2 regions of the Pedobacter sp. GW460-11-11-14-TSB4 genome follow, and region 1 is predicted to be linked to the other one. Evidence: riboswitches for the same ligand, from Rfam matches in the RefSeq annotation. Region 1 holds a riboswitch; the other holds the start of a gene.
What was found. A riboswitch is a leader RNA that binds a small molecule or an ion and turns the genes downstream of it on or off. The one in region 1 is predicted to bind S-adenosylmethionine.
Positions count from the first base shown of each region.

Region 2: it holds a riboswitch for S-adenosylmethionine, as region 1 does, so the genes downstream of both, AC07YT_RS18670 (TlpA disulfide reductase family protein) here and metH (methionine synthase) in region 1, are expected to answer to the same signal.

Region 1 is NZ_JBWKYI010000007.1:9,136-17,349, reverse strand. It holds gene AC07YT_RS08960 (S41 family peptidase) at 1-1,128, opposite strand, end outside; gene murQ (N-acetylmuramic acid 6-phosphate etherase) at 1,319-2,122, shown strand; gene AC07YT_RS08950 (hypothetical protein) at 2,212-2,778, shown strand; gene AC07YT_RS08945 (Bax inhibitor-1/YccA family protein) at 2,817-3,572, shown strand; SAM riboswitch class I at 3,689-3,793, shown strand; gene metH (methionine synthase) at 3,915-7,616, shown strand; gene metF (methylenetetrahydrofolate reductase [NAD(P)H]) at 7,690-8,214, shown strand, end outside.
Region 2 is NZ_JBWKYI010000022.1:358-8,571, forward strand. It holds gene AC07YT_RS18630 (carbonic anhydrase) at 1-427, opposite strand, end outside; gene AC07YT_RS18635 (flavodoxin family protein) at 488-997, opposite strand; gene AC07YT_RS18640 (hypothetical protein) at 1,293-1,904, opposite strand; gene AC07YT_RS18645 (Crp/Fnr family transcriptional regulator) at 2,215-2,856, opposite strand; gene AC07YT_RS18650 (HAD family hydrolase) at 2,935-3,630, shown strand; gene AC07YT_RS18655 (chloramphenicol acetyltransferase) at 3,627-4,271, shown strand; gene AC07YT_RS18660 (hypothetical protein) at 4,343-4,549, shown strand; tRNA gene AC07YT_RS18665 (tRNA-Ala) at 4,632-4,708, shown strand; SAM riboswitch class I at 4,929-5,028, shown strand; gene AC07YT_RS18670 (TlpA disulfide reductase family protein) at 5,271-6,398, shown strand; gene AC07YT_RS18675 (SusC/RagA family TonB-linked outer membrane protein) at 6,842-8,214, shown strand, end outside.

The DNA of each region.
Region 1 (8,214 bases):
GTCTAATTCATGTTTGTAGGCATCATAACCTTTCTTGTACGATTTTTGAATGCTACGGCCGGATGGGGTATAATATCTCGCGATGGTTAAGTTCAGCGCTGAGCCATCGCCAAAGGCAAATTGTTCCTGTACCAAACCTTTACCAAAAGAGCGGCGGCCAACTATAATCCCGCGCCCCAAATCCTGAATGGCCCCAGCTACAATTTCGCTGGCAGATGCGGTATTTTCATTAATCAACACCGCCAGTTTACCATTTTGAAAAGCACCTGTTCCGGTAGAGAAATAATCGGTACGTGGTTCGTGTTTGCCCTGTGTATACACGATAAGTTTATTCTCTGCTAAAAACTGGTCGGCCAAACCTGTAGCTGCGGTAAAATAACCACCGCCATTATCACGTAAATCAAGAATCAGTTTTTTCATGCCCCTTGCTTTCAGGTTATTGGCTGCAGCAGAGAAATCGTTATCGGTATTGGCGCCAAATTTACTAATCCGCACATAACCTGTTTCGTTATTGATCATGTAGGCGGCATCAATGCTACTGATGTTTACTTTTCCACGGGTAACCATAATGCGGTTACTTTGCGGAGCGCCCGGGTGTAAAAGGACTACACTCACACCAGTACCTGATCTACCTTTAAAACGACCGGTAAGTTGATCTTTGGGCAGGTTTCGTCCGCTTACTACAGCCGTATCAATACTCAGGATTTTATCGCCCAATTTAATGCCCGCTTGGTAAGCCGGTCCGTCTTTAACCACACCGGTCACCATCATGGTATCGTTAAGCATGTAATATTCTATGCCTACACCTTCAAAGTTCCCTTCCAGGTTATCGGTCATATCTTGCGCATCAGTTGGTGGCAGGTAAACACTATGCGGATCGAGTTGGTGTAAAACGCTATCGATAGGTAAATTCTGAAGCGAATCGGTATTGATGTCATCAACATAATTGCCGTTGATGATGTGTAGGATTTCGTTTAATTTTTCGTCGCTATTGCTGGCTAGCTGAGGACTCTTTTTAATGCCAAAGCCTTGATCTTTAATAAATTTTATGCCCAAAAACATACCCACTATTAAAATTACAGAATAGCTTACAGCGATCAGTATGTTATTTCGGGTATTTTTTTTCATCAGCGTTACTGCAAATTTATGAAAATTAGCGAGTTGATATATTTTTTAACTGCATTTTCATGTCTTTTGTTTATAATATTTAACATTAATTAACGGGGGGAAGGCTTCACTTGAAATTTATGACAGATATTTTTGGGTTTTTAGCGCAGTTTTTAGAAAGAATTTACCGAATTTTATCAAAATTAAATTTATGAATAGAGTTACCGAGCAAGAATCTAACTATGACCACATCGATCAGATGTCGGTGTTAGAAGTTTTGCAGGGCATTAATAACGAAGATAAAACTGTAGCATTTGCAGTTGAAAAATCTTTGCCTCAGATCGAAAAATTAACTTCGGCAGTTGCCGAGCGCATGAAAAAAGGTGGTCGTCTTTTTTATATTGGTGCAGGTACGAGCGGCCGTTTGGGTGTAGTAGATGCATCAGAATGCCCGCCTACATATGGTGTTCCTTTTGATTGGGTTGTTGGGATAATTGCCGGTGGCGATACTGCAATTAGAAGAGCAGTAGAATTTGCTGAAGATGATGCCGAACAAGCCTGGAAAGATCTTCAGGAATTTGAAATTAATGAAAAAGATTGTTTGGTTGGCCTGGCCGCATCGGGTACTACACCGTATGTAATTGGTGGTTTAAACACGGCACGTAAGCATGGCATTTTAACGGGTTGCATTGTTTGTAATACCGGCGGACCTATTGCTGCAGAATCGGATTTTCCGGTTGAAGTGGTGGTTGGACCTGAGTTTGTTACCGGTTCTACACGGATGAAATCGGGCACTGCACAGAAACTGGTGTTAAACATGTTAAGCACTACTGTTATGGTTCAACTGGGGCGTGTTGTGGGTAATAAAATGGTTGATATGCAGTTAACCAATCATAAACTGGTAGACCGCGGTACACAAATGGTTGCCGATGAGTTAAATATTGGTTATGAGGAAGCCGCCGAATTGTTAACCCGTTACGGAAGTGTACGTAAAGCTGTTGCAGCAAGACATTAAAAAGGAGAGCATGTTTGAGTGATAGAATTAAAGAATGATTGAGCTTAGCACAATACCAAACATTCACTCATTCATAATTAGAAAGAAGTATGCACGAAATTGAGCCTTATTATCAGTGGAGAGATGATTACATTTCGGCAGAAGATGAGCGATCGCCATTTTACAATACCGAATATTCAGAACTTTACTTCGATAAGCAGATTTATAACTTTTTATTGCACCCGCAGTGGGACGAATTTGGTTCGAGTACCCTGTACATGAAGGTGTTATATGCCGATTACGATCGCAGTTATGCCATTATCGAGTTTATAGGCGAGTGGAATGATGCCATTAATAACGATATTATGCTGCTGAAACGCGATATTTTAGAGCTGATGATGGATGAAGGTATTAATAAATTTATCCTGATCGGAGAAAATGTGCTAAATTTCCATGCTTCTGACGATAGTTATTACGAAGAGTGGTTTCAGGAAGTAGAAGACGGCTGGATTGTTGGGGTAAATTTTCAGCAACACGTTATTACCGAGTTTCGCGACAATAACATCGATTATTACATTAACTTTGGTGGTGCTTTTGACAACCTGCCATGGCGCACCTTAAAACCTTTACAGTTCTTTAAAAAAGTTGAAGAACTACTGACAAAAAGATTAAACTAAATATTTATTTTTATATAGTTAAATACATAAAATTTAAAATGGAACAACAAAATTATCAATATCAGGACAACAGTGTTTTTGTACAGGAAAAATCTGCATCTAAACGTTTCTTCGGAAATGTTTTCTTATGGATGTTCGTCGCATTAGCTGTTTCTACAGTTGCAGCTTATTTTATCGCCAGTACACCGGCGGTATTGGATTATCTTTTATCCTATAACCCACAAACAGGTAAGGGCGGCTTTACCGTTTTAGGATACATCGCAATATTTGCTCCTCTAGGATTAGTATTCTTAATGGGTGCTGGTATGCAGCGAATGTCTTATCAGGCATTAATCGGTGTGTTTTTGCTTTATTCTATATTAACAGGAGTAATGCTCAGCTTTATCTTGTTAACTTATTCCTTGCCATCAGTTGTAATTAGTTTTGCTGCGGCTGCTGCGATATTTGCGGTAATGGCAATAATGGGATATACCACAGATACCGATTTAAGTAAATTTGGCCCTATATTATTTGCAGGTGTAATCGGTTTGGTGATCATCAGCATAATCAATATGTTTTTAGGTAGCTCAACATTGGGTTACATTATGGGTTTTATCGGAGTGGCGATTTTTACTGCATTAACTGCGTACAAAGTTCAGGAGCTTAAAAGAATTGGTGAAGGATTAGATGAAAATGGAAACACTTTAGGTGTAAATGAGAGCAAAAAGCTAGCAATTATGGGTGCGTTGTCGCTTTATATCACTTTTATCAACTTGTTTTTGTCGCTGTTACGCATTTTCGGTAACAGAAGATAAACCTAAATAACAGAACAATATTCTTAAGGCTGCGCAGTTTTGCGTGGCCTTTGTAATTTTATTTGGTAGCGAAGCGATAATTTTTGGAATTGATGTTGCTTTGTTGCATTTTTGTATGCTTATTAAGAAAGACGGAGGGATTAGACCCAACGAAGTCTTAGCAACCTGTAACCATACAAGGTGCTAAATTCTATTCTGCAAATAGCGGAAACAGATAAGTTTAGGATTACGATTCACGTACCAACTTTTTAAATAAGCCTTTTAGGATGTAATAATGTATAATGGAAGATGTATGATGTGTCTTGCCATTTTCCATTTTCCATCCCACATTTTACACAACAAATGGGTATAAGAGAAGAATTAGAAAAACGTATTTTGGTGATTGATGGTGCAATGGGTACCATGATTCAGCGATATACCTTAACCGAAGAAGATTTTAGAGGGGAGCGATTTAAAAACCATCCCTGTGATGTAAAAGGCAATAACGATTTGCTCAACATCACACGTCCGGATATTATTAAAACAATACACCTGGAGTACCTGGCGTCTGGTGCCGATATTATCGAAACCAACACATTTAGTACACAGCGCATTTCCATGGCCGATTACCAGATGGAAGACCTTTCTTACGAAATGAGTTTCGAAGGTGCACGTGTAGCAAAAGAAGCCGTAAACGAGTTTATGGCTGCAAATCCAGACCGTAAATGTTTTGTGGCTGGTGCTATTGGCCCAACCAACCGTACCCTTTCCATGTCGCCTAATGTAAACGACCCTGGTTTTAGGGCGGTTTATTTTGATGAGCTGGAAGCCGCTTATTACGAGCAGGTACGTGGTTTGGTTGATGGTGGTTCGGATGTATTATTAATCGAAACCATTTTCGATACTTTAAATGCTAAAGTGGCCATTGTAGCCATTAAAAAATATGAAGAGGTAATTGGCCGTAAACTGGAGATCATGATTTCCGGCACCATTACCGATGCTTCCGGAAGGACACTTTCAGGTCAAACTGCCGAAGCTTTCTTAAACTCTGTCATGCATGCAAAACCATTAAGTATTGGTTTTAACTGTGCTTTGGGTGCTAAAGAAATGCGTCCGCATATTGAGGAACTCGCTGCAAAAGCAGGTTGTTATGTTTCGGCTTATCCGAATGCAGGCTTGCCAAACGAATTTGGTGCTTATGATGAACAACCGCACGAAACGGCACATTTGGTTGATGACTTTATTGCATCAGGTTTTGTGAACATCGTGGGAGGCTGTTGTGGTACTACACCAGAACATATTGGCTGTATTGCTAAAAATGCAAGGAAAGCCGAACCCCGCAAAATTCCGGTACTGGAGCCTTACATGCGTTTAAGCGGATTGGAGCCTGTAACCATTACCCCGGAGAGCATTTTCGTAAATATTGGTGAAAGAACCAATATTACAGGATCTCCTAAGTTCTCCAAGCTGATTTTGGGTGGCGATTACGAAGCTGCACTGGCTGTTGCCTTACAACAGGTTGAAGGTGGTGCGCAGGTAATTGATGTGAACATGGATGAAGGGATGTTGGATTCAGAAGCCGCGATGACTAAGTTTTTGAACCTCATTGCTTCTGAACCGGATATTGCCAAATTGCCAATCATGGTCGATTCATCTAAATGGTCGGTTATCGAAAATGGCTTAAAATGTTTACAAGGAAAAGGCATCGTAAACTCCATCTCATTAAAAGAAGGTGAAGATAAATTCCGCGAAAGCGCCCGCAAAATTATGCAATACGGTGCTGCTGTGGTAGTCATGGCTTTTGATGAGCAAGGTCAGGCCGATAATTACGAGCGCAGGAAAGAGATTTGTAAAAGAAGTTACGATATCCTGGTAAACGAAATTGGTTTTCCGGCAGAGGATATTATTTTCGACCCGAACATCTTAACCGTAGCAACAGGACTCGAAGAGCATAACAATTATGCTGTCGATTTTATAAATGCCACCCGTTGGATCAAAGAAAACCTGCCTCATGCTAAAGTGAGCGGAGGGGTTTCTAACATTTCTTTCTCTTTCAGGGGGAATAATACCGTTCGCGAAGCGATGCACTCTGCATTTCTTTATCACGCCATCCAGGCTGGTTTAGATATGGGGATTGTGAACGCCGGAATGTTGGAGGTTTATCAGGAAATTCCACCCGAATTGTTAGAAAGGGTAGAAGATGTGCTCTTAAACCGCAGAGACGATGCCACGGAGCGTTTGGTAGAATATGCCGATACCGTAAAATCGAAAGGTAAAGAGGTGGTTAAAGATGAAGAGTGGCGGAAAGGTTCTGTTGAAGAGAGATTATCTCATTCCTTGGTTAAAGGAATTGTTGAATATCTGGATGATGATGTGGAAGAAGCCAGACAAAAATATGCCCGCCCGATTCAGGTGATCGAAGGGCCATTGATGGACGGGATGAACATTGTAGGTGATTTATTCGGTGCGGGAAAAATGTTCTTGCCTCAGGTGGTAAAATCGGCAAGGGTAATGAAAAAAGCCGTGGCTTATTTATTGCCGTTTATCGAACAGGAGAAACTGGATAATCCGGATCAGGATCAGAATTCGTCAGCAGGAAGAGTATTGATGGCGACTGTAAAAGGTGATGTGCACGATATTGGGAAAAATATTGTGGGCGTAGTACTGGCTTGTAATAATTTCGAGATTGTTGATATGGGCGTAATGGTTCCGGCACAGGAAATCATTAAAAAAGCCAAAGAAATAAATGCCGATATTATTGGATTAAGTGGATTGATTACGCCATCACTAGATGAAATGGTTCACTTTGCTAAAGAAATGGAGCGCGAAGGTTTTACCATTCCATTAATTATAGGTGGTGCCACAACCTCAAGAATCCACGCTGCAGTAAAAGTAGCGCCAAATTATTCAGGACCTGCTATCCACGTGTTAGATGCTTCCAGAAGTGTTACCGTTTGCAGCACCTTGATGAATCCGGAAACAAAAGATGAATATGTAGCAGGCATCAGGGCTGAATATGATAAAGCCCGTGAAGCGCATTTAAATAAACGATCGGATAAACGTTTTAAAACACTGGAAGAAGCCCGCGAAAATAGGTTTAAGATCGATTTTCAACCCAACTTACCTGTTCCGGAATTTACAGGAACAAGGGTTTTCGATAATTATCCTTTAGAAGAACTGGTTCCTTACATCGATTGGACACCATTTTTCCATACCTGGGAACTTCGTGGCAGTTATCCGAAAATTTTCGACGATAAAAATGTAGGCGACGAAGCGAAGAAACTTTTTGATGATGCACAGACCTTATTAAAACGCATCCTCGACGAAAAACTGTTAACAGCAAGAGCCGTAATCGGTTTCTGGCCAGCAAATACAGTAGGAGACGATATTCAGTTGACAGTTGATAGTTCCCAGTTATCAAACGATTCCAAACTGAAAACTGAAAACTCCCAACTGGTAACTATTCACACCCTCCGTCAGCAGGCCGAAAAAGTAGATGGTCAGCCTTATTATGCTTTATCTGATTTTATTGCGCCGAAGGAAAGTGGCATTCAGGATTATTTTGGTGGTTTTGCAGTAACGGCAGGTATCGGGATTGATGAACTGGTCAATGAGTTTGAATCGAATTACGATGATTACAACAGCATTATGGCCAAAGCGCTGGCCGATCGTTTGGCAGAGGCTTTCGCAGAACGTATGCACGAACGTGTCCGTAAAGAATATTGGGGTTATGCACAGGATGAAAATTTGAGCAACCAGGAATTGATTAAAGAAGAATATGCAGGTATCCGTCCGGCACCTGGTTATCCTGCCTGTCCGGAACATACTGAAAAAGGAACTTTATTCCAGTTACTTGATGCGGAGAATAAAATCGGATTGCACTTAACCGAAAGTTACGCCATGTATCCAACAGCGGCGGTAAGCGGATTTTATTTCGCGCATCCCGATTCGAGGTATTTCGGTTTAGGGAAAATCACCAAAGATCAGATTGAAGACTATGCCATCAGAAAGAATATGCCGGTTGAAGAAGTGGAGCGGTGGTTAAGTCCGAATTTAGCTTATTAACCCCCAGCCCCTACAGGGCAGGGAATTGTATACAAATTAAAATTTAAAGTCCCGATTATTCGGGATTAGGGTTATGAAGATTACAGACCATATAAAAAACGCAAAGGGTAAAACCTTATTCTCTTTTGAATTATTACCGCCTGTAAAAGGACAAAGCATACAATGGATTTATGATGCGATTGAACCACTATTGGAGTTTAATCCACCTTTTATTGATGTGACTTCACTCCGTGAAGATTACATTTATAAAGAACAAGCCAACGGTTTGTTACAAAAGGTATCTTATCGTAAGCGTCCGGGTACCATTGCCATTTGTGCGGCCATTATCCATAAATATAAAGTTGATGCTGTTCCGCATTTAATTTGTGGTGGGTTTACCAAAGAAGAAACCGAAAATGCATTGATCGATTTACAGTTTTTGGGTATTGATAATGTGCTGGCCTTACGAGGCGATGCACGTAAGGCAGATGGAAATTTTGTTCCTACACCAGGCGGGCACTGTTATGCTACAGATCTGATTGAGCACATTAAAAACCATAATGAAGGTAAATTTTTGCACGAAGATGTTGAAACCTTTAAAAGCGATTTCTGTATTGGC
Region 2 (8,214 bases), on a different contig from region 1:
AACGAAGACCTTCGTCCTCAATGGCATTCAGCTCTTCTTTGTGGATACGGTATACATCGCGGATATTTCTTAACCAGGGATTTAATATGCCCAAATCTGCAGGTTGCATGGCTGCTTTAACACCGCCACAATTGTAATGGCCGCAAACAACAATATGGTTTACTTTTAAATGGCGTACGGCATAATTTAAAACCGTCATTACATTTAAATCTACGTTGTTTACCAGATTGGCCACATTTCGGTGTACAAAAGCCTGACCTGGCTGTATGCCCATTAAATCTTCTGCGGTAACACGGCTATCTGAACAGCCGATGTACAAAAACTCAGGGCTTTGACCTTTCGATAATTCAGTGAAATAATCAGGATTAATGGCCAGTTTCTCGGCAATCCATTTTTCATTATTCTTAAAAACTTCTTCTACATTCATGCTTTTGCTTTAAATAGAATTTTTGGATATATAAATTATGATGCGTGCTAAACAAGGTGTTTATACAGCTATAAAACTAAAAAAAGATTTCCTGATTTCTGCATGTTCTTCCTCGCTAATTGTTAGATCCGAATTGAAATAAACATGGCCTTTAAAATCCATCTCCATGTAATTGGCCGTCATAAAAAATGGTGTTGTAAAACCGTCGGGTAAATCGCCATCCGTTCCTACGGCAATTAACTGTACTGTTTTTCCTTTTAGATTTCGGCCCACTTCTTTATTCAGGGTTACCCAATCTGTCAGGCGATCGAACAGGTTTTTCATTCGCCCGCTCATGCTGTACCAATACACAGGTGTTGCAAAAATAAGGTGTTTATGATATAGGATTTCTTTTGCAAAGGTTTCGAAACCATCTTCAACCGGATATTGGTTTTCGTAATTATACGGCAGAAAATAATGCTCCACTAAATTTAGCTGATCAAATGCAATTTCCTGAGTGAGTTTGCTGATAAACTTTTGTGTATTTCCATTCAATCTGGCGCTACCGTTTATAATTAAGATATCGGGCATACTGGTGTTCGTTTAATTAAACAACAAGTTTTAAGCCTTAAATGTTTAGTGTCCGCTCAGGCATTGAGAAACAAAGCGCAGTTGGGCGTTTGTGGAGAGATGTAGCTTAGATATCTCGCAGGAAAGCTATTAATCCTAAAGATTTGAGACTGTGTGATGACGCGTTAAATATTGATAACGACCAATAACTCCAGGGAGCGTATTAAAGTGATGATGAAGGTAAAAAGAAAAGCCAATATCAATATCTTAAGATATATAAGAAGCATTGATATTGGCTTTAGAAATTTAATTTTTTTTAGCTCGCAACGGCTACCGCATTTTTGTTGATGTGGTTAGGCAGTTCTTCAAGTGTATATAAGTTTACCAACGATTCTCTTAGTGCGTTTTTAGCATTGTACCACACATTCTCCTGGGTAAAATGACAAACGCCATTGGTTAATTCTGTAATAATCGCACCAATTAAAGTTGCAAAATGGTTTTCAAAAACATCACCTGAATGATATTTTAAAGAAAATACTTTATTGTACTGCTGTAATTGTGTTTCAACCTCTGCACTTAATTTTACAGGTTTGGCTACTTTCTTTTTTTTCTTCTTCTTAAATAACCCAAATATTTTTTGAACAGCGCTTTGTTTGATAATTTTTTCTTTAAAAAGCTTTTTCTTGTATTCTTTAAGATCGAAAGATTTTAGTGAAACACTAAAATTTAATTTCAAATTATTTTCGTTGAATATTTCCAGGCTTGGCTTGTCCCACTTAAAAACAATTGGAAGAGTCCCGTTTGTATTTCGAAATGAAAAGGATGAGTTAATGTCCAGAACATTTTCATGTTCGTTTAACCGTTTTAAAATTGTTGGAATTAGATCGTCTGTTAAAGAATTGGTGTAGATGTTAATATAAGCACTCATGTTTAATTAAGATTAGCTGAATCAATGTAAATGGCAGAGGTGTTGCCTGCGCCTTATTTAAATGATAATTAAGGATATCGTTTTATTGCAGAGTAAGCTGGTACTCCAGAATATCGATTAACTTGGGAATCTTAATGTGAATTGACGTTTGCAGTTTTTCATTATATATGTGGTTTTTTTGTGTGGCATTGTTTTCCGCAAAAATGCGGCCTTGTTAAATTTCAATTACTTAAACGAATCAAATTGCCGAAACGTTACAGTTAATTTTTAAATACCTTCGAAGCAATAATTATACCACAAATAACGTTGGTTATTTTAATCGTTCGAGTAGCTTTTTCATATTGGTGAGCTGGAGTACATGCTTAAATTCGGGGGTATCAAAACCTCCTTTATCAATCACTTGCTTTAAGCTTCTGTTAAAGCTTCTTACGGAAATGCCCAGATAGGCAGCCATGTCTTCTTTCGAGATGGAGATGTGCTCATCGGCCTGCAGTTTGAGCAATTTTAAAAGCGCATATTCTAAGGTATATAGCTGCTGGAAGGATGCCCGTGTACTGGTTTGTATAATTCTGGTAGACAATTCCTGGAGTAAGATTGTAGTAAATTCACTACTTTTATGAATCAGTGAAAGGAAAAGATGATCGGGAATAACGTAGGCCGAAACATCACTTATTGCCGCTACATTACATAAGCAATCTATCTTTTTTAAAGCCTCCAATTCGCCTACCACTTCGCCTTTACCTAAAAATTCGATAATAAAATCTTTACCGTTTTCTTCAGAAATAAAACACTTGCTAATGCCATCCTTAATGATGTAAATATTGTTGATTTTTTCACCCTGTTCAACAAAACGATGTCCTGCTTTAAAGTTTTTAAGTGTTATGGCTTCTCCTTTATTTTCGGAAGAAAAACGTTCGATAAAGGATAAGAAAGTAAGATTGGTGCGAAGCATATTTATTTAATCGAGACAAATGTCCTTTTTTAACGGTATCTGTTGCTTTACTTTTGTGCTACTAAAGTAAGCATAACCATGAAAAATCAAATTACTGTAATTGCTTTTGATGCTGATGATACCCTTTGGGTAAACGAACCTTATTTCCGCGAAACCGAAGAGCAGTTTGCAGGTCTTTTAGAAGATTTTATGCCCCGGCACAGCATCTTGGCAGAACTTTATAAAACAGAAATAGCCAATTTACCGCTTTATGGTTACGGGATTAAAGGTTTTGTTTTAAGCATGATCGAGACCGTTTTAAGGATAACCGAAGGTAAAATAGATCCTGTTGTGATTAGTAAAGCGATAACACTTGGACAGGAAATGCTCAATAAACCTGTTGTATTGCTTGATGGGGTAGAAGAGGTATTAAAAACCTTACATGGGAAATACAAACTGGTGGTCGCTACCAAAGGTGATTTACTCGACCAACAACGAAAACTGACCAAATCAGGGCTGGACCACTATTTTCACCATATCGAAATTATGAGCGATAAACAGGAAAAAGATTATCAAAAACTGATTAAACATCTGGATTGTAAACCTGAGGCCTTTTTAATGTTGGGCAATTCTCTAAAATCGGATGTTTTACCCGTATTGAATATTGGCGGCCATGCTGTTCACATTCCTTTCCATACCACCTGGGTGCACGAAAGTATCGATCATACCATCGAACATGCAAACTTTTATCAGATGGAAAATCTATCTGAGGTTTTACCAAAATTAATTGAATGAAAGAAAAAATAGATATAAACACCTGGATCAGAAAAGATCATTTTAAATTTTTTAGCGCCTTTGAAGAACCTTTCTTCGGCGTAACCGTAGAAGTTGACTGTACGGCTACCTACAAAGAAGCAAAAGAACATCAAGTTTCTTTTTTTCTGCTTTACCTGCACAAATCGCTTGTTGCTGCCAATCAGGTAGAACCTTTTCGTTACCGCATTATTGATGGCGAGGTTTGGAAGTATGAAAGCGTGCATGCTGCAGCCACAATTAACAGACCAAATGGCACATTTGGATTTGGCTACATGGATTTCTATAATGACTTTGAAGATTTTAGAACAGCGGCCAATAAAGAGATTGAAAAGGTGCAGGCCAGCACAGGTTTAATCCCTTCCTCATCAGGCGGAAATGTAATTCACTATTCGGCACTACCCTGGTTAAATTTCACTTCTTTATCACATGCCCGCAATTATGCTTATCACGATAGCTGCCCTAAAATATCTTTTGGCAAGGTTAGAGATGAAAACGGGAGAAAAATAATGTCGGTTTCCATACACGTAAACCATGCCTTGATGGATGGCTATAACGTGGCCCAATTTGTAGATTGTTATCAGGAGCTGTTAAACAAAAAAGAAGTTAACGAATATATTTAACTCACAACTTTACGCAATTAAACCTAAAGCATATTTAATGTTCGGTTAATATTAGGAATTTATTTTCGGCGATGTTTATAGCTGCCGTTATTATTCCTTTTTACCTTTTGGCTGTTGTAGCCATGTGTTATATGGATACCGCTTTTAAGGCCATTATGTTTTTTGTACTGTTGCTTATTGCCACATTTGTACTTTTTCTGTTCATCAATTATCCTATGCAATCGGTGTTTGCGGTAATCTGTTTAATGGCCTTGTTTGCTTTTAAACCTAAAGATTAATTAAAAAGTGAATTATCATTTGCATTCGAGAAAGTATTTGCTATTTTTGCTGCTCGGGCAGGAAGCTTGAAAATTTAAAATTGGGGGATTAGCTCATTTGGCTAGAGCGCTTCGCTGGCAGTGAAGAGGTGATCGGTTCGAATCCGATATTCTCCACCACATTAAAGGCTACCTGTAAGGTAGCCTTTGTCATTTAAAGGGTTTCTTCCCTGGCATAGTAGCTTAAATATCCACCAAAGTTTGTTACATCAACAGTCATAGATATGCAATTTTCATGAGTGTTTTTACAGGTATAACCACTTTTTTTAGACTTTAAATAAAAAGACTACAAAATCTATAGGAATTATATATATTTGCTCCTGCAAGGAATAATTTTGCAGACTTATCCAGAAAGACTGAGGGAAAGGCCCTGTGATGTCTTAGCAACCTGTTGCCAAATAAGGTGCTAAATCCTTCCTCTAACCAAGGAAAGATAAGAAAGATTTCGCTAAAGAATCTGAATGAGCCTGTGGTAAATTTTAAAGATTAAAAAATGAACATTTATTTAAACACCAGCGCTGACGATATCACTCCCGAAAAAGTTTTTGTAGGGATGAAACCTGATATCTTCCAGCTGAAAGGCAACAACTATTTCGAGCGTGTTTTCAGGTAGTTGAGCTTACATGCTGTTTCAACTTTGAACTTAATTATTTTATAAAAAGAACCCATAAAACCAAAAACCATGAAAAAATCACTACTAATTGCCATTAGTATCCTTCCGGTTGCAGCAATAGCACAGAAACCGTTCTCCATTGAGGGAACCCTGAAAAAATCATCAGCCCCCGAAAAAGTATACCTCAGTTATGCTCAGAATGGACAATCGCTTACCGATTCTACAGAATTAAAAAATGGATCATTCTCCTTTTCTGGCCATGTAGCCGATCCGGTTAGGGCATCGCTCTATAGAAAACCAGTTGAAAAAAACGGAAAAAGGGATGTATTGTCCTTTTATCTCGAAACAGGTACCCTTAAACTTGCCACGGCAGATTCTTTAAAAAATGCTTCAATTTCCGGATCGAAAGTAAATGCCGATAATGATAAGTTAAAAGCGTTAACCAAACCTGTACAGGATAAACTTGCAGCCATAAGCGGCGAATTTGGTAAACTTAGTCCTGAACAGAAAAAAAATAAGGCACTAACCGATTCGATTTATAAACGTTATGAAGCAGCAAGTAAGGCGCTGGAGCCAATATACCTTGATTTTGCAAGGAAAAACCCTAAATCTTACATAAGCTTAAACGCAATTCAGCAGATTGCCACCAGTGAATCCGTACAGGCAGAAGCGGAACAGGTTTATGCTGGATTAGATGGGACGGTAAAAGAGAGTAAAGCTGGTAAAGATGTTTCAATTTACTTCAACGCGGTAAAGAAAACCAAAATTGGACTTCAGGCAATCGATTTTACACAAAATGATGTAAACGATAAACCGGTAAAATTATCTGATTTTAAAGGAAAATATGTTCTGGTTGATTTTTGGGCTTCATGGTGCGGACCTTGCAGACAGGAGAATCCTAATGTAGTAGCAGCCTATAATCAGTATAAAGATAAAGGGTTTACCATATTGGGTGTTTCTTTAGATCAGCCTGGGAAAAAAGAGGCCTGGTTAAAAGCCATTGCCGATGACCAGTTGACATGGACACATGTTTCTGACCTAAAATTTTGGGACAATGCGGTAGCAAAACAATATGGAATCAGATCTATCCCGGCAAACTTTTTAATTGATCCAGATGGAAAGATTATCGCAAAAGGACTTCGTGGAGAAGCATTGAAAGAAAAACTGGCGTCGCTTCTGGAGGCTAAAAGTAAATAGATAAGAATACGGTTCAATAAAAATTAATTAATAAGTTTTAGAAATAATAAGAGAAAAAAGACAGCTGCCCTTTTATGCAAAGTGTACAAAAGGTTACCAGATAAATAATAACAGGGGCGATTGAGGCCGCCCCTGAATCAAGTGATTTATCACGGTATGTGACCAATAATGCGACTTAATGTTTAACCACTCAAACAAATATAATGAAAATATCCTAAAAAATTAGTTCGTCAATTAAATGGATGTCCCTTAGCCGTAAACGATTGTATTACTGCTTAAACTATCCTATTCTCCCAAATTACCCCATTTTTCTTCTTAAAGCATTGTGTTGATTTAAGGCTAGGCAGTTTTTCTGTTAGCAATGAAATCGCTGTGGGTAAAATTTCAATATCTGCCATGAATTGGGAACTGGCATCAACATTCATTAACTAAAACCATCATAAATGAAACGAAAGTTATTTTCGCTTATTATACTGTGCCTTTTTGCAGTCTTTAATGCAAGGGCACAAACCAAAGTTATTACAGGAAAGGTAATAGCTGTGGCAGACGGGCTGCCCATTCCTGCTGTTTCTGTAAGAATATCGGGCAGTAAAATTGCCACGCAAACTGATGCAGACGGGAGGTTTTCCATCGTTGCTCCATCATCGGCAAAAACAATTGAGTTTAGCTACCTCGGTTTTGTAACGCTAAGGGAGAATATTGGTGACCGTAAGGCAATCAATATCAGCTTACAAGCCGATCAAACAGGTTTAGAAGAGGTTATCGTAACTGGTTTCGGCCAAACGGTTAAAAAAAGAGACATTACAGGTGCGGTTTCCAGTATTTCGGCAAAAGAGATTGAAAAAGTGCCTTTAATAAGTTTCGATAGGGCCATGCAGGGTAGGTTACCCGGGGTTAGGGTAACCACCAATTCAGGAACACCAGGTGCTTCGGTAAGTGTATTGATCCGCGGAACGGGCTCATTTAACGCCAGTACTGCACCACTTTACATCGTGGATGGTATCCAGATCAATTCGGGAGATTTATCCAGAAGCTTATCTACATCTAATATTTTAAACAACCTGAATCCCGATGATATCGAAACTATTGATGTATTGAAAGATGCTTCATCTGCATCTATTTACGGCTCACAGGCCGCAAACGGCGTAATTATCATCACAACAAAACGAGGGAAAGCAGGGAAAACCGAATTCGATTTCAGTAGTTACTTTGGTTACGCAGAAGAGGTTAACAGACTTGATGTACTTTCTGGACCTGAGTGGCTATCGGTGTACACAGAAGAATATGTTAACCGGTACGGTGCCAATAGCAGCCAGGTTGTTGGTCCTTCTGGTATCAAAACGGTTTTTGGTTCTGATCCGTCTGCCGCACCATCTTATAGCTGGTATGATGCCGCCTACCGGAAAGGCCAGACACAAAACTATCAGTTAACTGCCCGGGGAGGTGACGCCAAAACCAAATTTTATATTTCTGCAGGTCTGTTTGATCAAAAAGGGCAACAGATTCAGCAGGATTTCAAAAGAGGTACCTTTAAAACCAATCTTGAGCACAATGTAAATGACCGGTTATCGCTGGAGGCAAATTTAAACCTGAGTACCTTTACCCAGAATGGAACGCTGAGTGGTTCAACATTTGCAAACCCTTCATTTGGAGCAAACTTTCTGATTCCAACCCAGGCCATATACACCGCCTCGGGCGATTACAATGAACCTTTGCTCGGTGCAGTAGCCACCAATCCAATCAAATCTGCAAATTACGATATTAACAAAGGGACTACCAACCAGCTTCAGGGGATTTTTGCCTTGAATTATAAAAT